Regions from separate parts of the Streptomyces sp. Xyl84 genome, predicted to be linked through region 2. Evidence: riboswitches for the same ligand, from Rfam matches in the RefSeq annotation. Region 2 holds a riboswitch; the other holds the start of a gene.
The links. Region 2 has a riboswitch for cyclic di-AMP ahead of AC6I72_RS18715 (transglycosylase family protein). Riboswitches for the same ligand answer to the same signal wherever they lie in the genome.
Positions count from the first base shown of each region.

Region 1 (2,190 bases), 2.4 Mb from region 2:
TCAGGGCGGCGGTCAGCGCGGGACTGCCGCAGGCCTGCGCCAGGGTCTCGTGGAACCAGGCCGCCAGCGACCGCAGTTCCTCGCCGCCGCTGCCCGCCCGCTCCCGCCCCAGCCTGACCAGGCCGCGCAGCACCTTCAGATGGGCCTCGGTGCGCCGCTGGGCGGCCCGCGCCGCGCCCAGCGGCTCCAGCAGGAGGCGCATCTCCAGCAGGTCGGCGGCCTCCTGCCCGGTGGGCTCGGCGACACACGCGCCGGCGTGCCGGCGGGTCACGACGAAACCCTCGGCCTCCAGCGTGCGCAGGGCCTCGCGCACGGGCACGCGCGAGACGCCGTAGCGTCGGGCGAGGACCTCCTCGGCGAGCCGGGCGCCGCGCTCGTGGACGCCGGCGACGATGTCGTCCCGGATCGCCGTGCACACCGAGTGCGCCGGAACGCGCATGACCGACCTCCGCATTGATCCCGTGCGACTCCGCGACGAACGCGTGTTCCGCGACTCTATGACAATGCGCGGGAATTTCCGACCGCACGACGGAATCCGGGGTTATTTTTTGGTCAACGCGGAGCCTGGGAATACCGAAAACCCCGGCCGGGCGGCCGGGGCTTTCGGTGTCGTTCAGATGTCCGCGTGATCAGCGTCCACGTGTTCGGAGGTACGGGCCGTCGGACGGGCACGCCCTCGCAGGTGCCGCCGTCAGACGTTCACGCCGTGCTTGCGCAGGTAGGCGATCGGGTCGACGTCCGAGCCGTAGTCGGGGGTGGTGCGCGCCTCGAAGTGCAGGTGCGGGCCGGTGACGTTCCCGGTGGCGCCGGACAGGCCGATCTGCTGCCCCGGCGTGACCTGCTGGCCCACCGAGACGTCGATGGACGACAGGTGCCCGTACTGGGTGTACATGCCGTCGGCCATCCTGATCACGACCTGGTTGCCGTACGCCCCGCCCCAGCCGGTCTGCACGACGGTGCCGACGCCGACCGCGTGCACCGCGGTGCCGCTCGCGGCGTGGAAGTCGATGCCGGTGTGCGAGCCGGAGGACCACAGGGAGCCGCCGGTCTTGTAGCCGGTGGAGACGTACGAGCCGGTGATCGGCGGCACGAAGGTGTTGAGGCGCTTGCGCTCGGCCTCGCGGGCGGCCCGCTCCTTGGCCTCGCGCGCCTTCTTCGCCTGCTCGGCGGCCCGCTTGCGCGCGGCCTCCTCGGCCTGCTTGTGCCGGGCCGCCTCCAGCTGGGCGGCGGCCTGGGCGTCGACCCGCTCGGCGACGGTGTCGCCGAGGCTGACGACCGGGGTGAGGCCGGTGTCCGCGGGGGCCGGGGTCTCGGCGGCCAGGGCCGGGGAGGCGGCGAGGGTGCCGATGACGCCGGTGGTGGTGAGGGCCGCGACACCCGCCGCGCGGGCGGTGGTGCGCTGCACCCGGCCGGGACGGCGGTGCTTCCCGGTGGCGCGCGTGAACGCCATGTGGTGGCTGGTCCTTTCCTTCCCTCTCGCCTACCGGGTTAGCTGACGGGTTCGGAGCAGGAAGGTCTCCTACGGGCCCCGCGCGTGCGCGGCGCCCGATTCACCCCAGGGACTGAGTGGGTCCCCGGCTCCCCTGGCTCGCGCCGTACGGGGACTCGGCGATGGCTGTCCGGTGCCGCGGGTGCGGCGCACTGCCCGACGAACAGCCGGACCGACGCTAGACGGGCCCGCTTTCCGATCCCAAACGGATCCGGGTTTTTGTAGCGCAGGCCACAGGGCAGAAGGGCAGCCACTCCCCCAATCCGGACATCCCAGAGCCCTGGTGACGCGTCCGTCACCAGGGCCCCACGCGCGCGTGCCGGGCGGCGCGTTACTCGGCGGCGACGACGGTCACCGGGCCGATGCCGAGCGCCTCGACGGGCTCCTTGATCTGCGCCGCGTCCCCGACGAGCACCGTCACCAGCCGGTCCACCGGGAAGGCGCTGACGACCGCCGCGGTGGCCTCCACCGTGCCGGTCTGGGCGAGCTGCTGATAGAGCGTCGCCTGGTAGTCGTCGGGCAGGTGCTGCTCGACCTGGTCGGCCAGCGTGCTCGCCACGGCGGCGGCCGTCTCGTACTTGAGCGGCGCCACACCGACGAGGTTCTGCACGGCGACGTCCCGCTCGGCCTCGGTGAGGCCCTCGGCGGCCAGCTTGCGCAGCACGGTGAACAGGTCGTCCAGCGCGGGCCCGGTGTTCGGC
Region 1 is NZ_AP029182.1:1,850,780-1,852,969, forward strand. Features, by position in the region: gene AC6I72_RS07895 (GntR family transcriptional regulator) at 1-439, opposite strand, end outside; gene AC6I72_RS07900 (M23 family metallopeptidase) at 692-1,450, opposite strand; cyclic di-AMP (ydaO/yuaA leader) riboswitch at 1,463-1,621, opposite strand; gene AC6I72_RS07905 (M16 family metallopeptidase) at 1,821-2,190, opposite strand, start outside.
Region 1: another riboswitch for cyclic di-AMP. It lies ahead of AC6I72_RS07900 (M23 family metallopeptidase); the one in region 2 lies ahead of AC6I72_RS18715 (transglycosylase family protein).

Region 2 (2,190 bases):
CGCCGGACGGAACGGCGGCACGACCCGTGCTGCCGTCGTCGAGGCCGACCTCGACCTCGACCGTGGGGTTGCCTCGGGAGTCCAGGATTTCCCGGGCTACGACGACGTCGATGGACGGCACGAGCATCTCCTTCGTGGATGTGACGCTGAAAGTGCGGGGCGGTCTGCCTTGCGGCTGTGCCTTGCGACTAGAGCCTAACCGTCCCGGGCCGCCGACCGATCGACCGACCGTCCCGTGGACAGGGTGACGGTACACATTGTTCCAGCACGGAACAAAGGGCGAAGGGGCGGGGACGCGAACGGGAAGTGAAAAAGCCCCGCCCCGGTGCGTACGGGGGAACACGCACCGGGGCGGGGAGCCCGTGGGGACGGGGGCGGCCCCACGCGGCCTCCGTCGTGGAGGCCGCGCCTGGGGAGGGCCTGGGGCCGGGCTAGGCCCTGTCACTTCAGGTGGAGCTGCTGGCCCGGGTAGATGAGGTCGGCGTCGTCGACGATGTCCTTGTTCAGCTGGAACAGCTTCTCCCAGCCGCCGCGCACGCCGTGCTCGGTGGCGATGGAGCTGAGGGTGTCGCCGGCGGCCACCTTGTACTCGCCGTCGCCCTTCTTGACCTTCTTGCCGGTCGGGGTGGTGACGGTCTTCTTCGGGGCCGGACGCGTCGCGGAGCGGTCGGCGGCCCGCTGCTCGGTCGAACGGGTCGAGGTGCTGCTCTTGGAGCTGCTGGAGCTGCTGCTCGACGAGGACGACGAGGAGGAGGAAGAAGAGGAGGAGGACGAGGAAGAGGACGACGAGGAGCTGCTGCCGCCGCTGGAGGAGGCGCCGGACAGGCCCTTGCCGCAGACCGGCCAGGCACCCTTGCCCTGACCCGCGAGCACCTTCTCGGCGACGGCTATCTGCTGCGACTTGCTCGCCAGGTCGGCGCGCGAGGCGTAGGCGGTGCCGCCGTACGCGGCCCAGGTGGAGTTGGTGAACTGCAGGCCGCCGTAGAAGCCGTTGCCGGTGTTGATGGACCAGTTGCCACCGGACTCGCACTGGGCGACCGCGTCCCACTCGGAGGTGGTGGCGGCGGAGGCGTTGCCGGCCGCCATCAGCGGGCCGGCGACGGCGACACCGGCGACACCGGCGAGTGCGATGGCGCGGGTGGCCTTGGACGGACGACGATGCTTGCCCTTGCCGGAAAACAGCATGGAAGGATCCCCTCACCGACGCCTGCGAGGTGAGCTGTCGGGTTCGGGCCGGTTGAGTTGCCCGGCCGTGCCTTTGGGGAGGCACGGCTTCACCCCCAGCCGCTCCGGTCGTCTGACCGGCGCGGCAACTTACCTTGGGTCCCCCGCTCCTGCCTTCGGCGCTCGAAGCGACGACTGTTCCCGTACGGCCGCTGGCAGGATTCGGCGTTGCGGCAGCCGGGGCTCGCGGTGGCGAGCGGTCATGACCGTAGACAGGTGATCGGCCGGATTTCAAAGACGATCAGGGCTTCTGAGACTCATCCCACACTTTCACCGAATGGGACATTCGACGCGAAGCGTGACGTGAACTCCGCCTAGTTTCGGGCGTTTTCAGCGGGGACATCCAGGCTCTGACCGGCGACGATGTGGTCGGGGTCGGCGCCGATGGAGCCCTTGTTCGCGTCGTACAGCGCGTGCCATCCGCCGTGGACGTCAAGGGAGTCGGCGATGGACGTGAGGGAGTCGCCGGTGCGGACGGTGTAGGAGGCGGCGGACGAGGCGTGGACGGCGCCGCCCTCACGCGAGGCGTGCCGGCCGCCCGTCGCGCCCGTACGACCCTCGGCGGCCCCTTCGTCGGCGCTGCCGCCGCGGTGGCGGCCGCCACCGAGCGCACCGGTGTCGACGAGGGCCGAAGAGCCGACGCTCTGACCGTAGTTGTCCAAGTCGCCGGAGTCGCCCCCGTCGCCGGCGCCGTCCGCCCACGGGGTGGCGTCGGACGCGTCCGGGCCGTGAGAGGTGCCGGACTTGGGCGGGTTGCCCGTCTTCGTGGGCGAAGAGGGCGAAGTGGAGGGCTTCGTGGAGGAGTCGCCCGGTGTGCCGGTCCCGTGGGCGGAGCCGGCCCCCTTGGGGGTGTCCGCCGAAGAGCCGGACGAACCGGACGAGTCGCCCGTACCGCTCTGCGTGTCGTCGGGCAGACCGGGGTCGTTCACGCCGGACGGCCCCGAACCGCCCGTCCCGCTCCGCCCC
Region 2 is NZ_AP029182.1:4,293,926-4,296,115, reverse strand. Features, by position in the region: gene eno (phosphopyruvate hydratase) at 1-127, opposite strand, end outside; gene AC6I72_RS18715 (transglycosylase family protein) at 442-1,185, opposite strand; cyclic di-AMP (ydaO/yuaA leader) riboswitch at 1,190-1,356, opposite strand; gene AC6I72_RS18710 (transglycosylase family protein) at 1,539-2,190, opposite strand, start outside.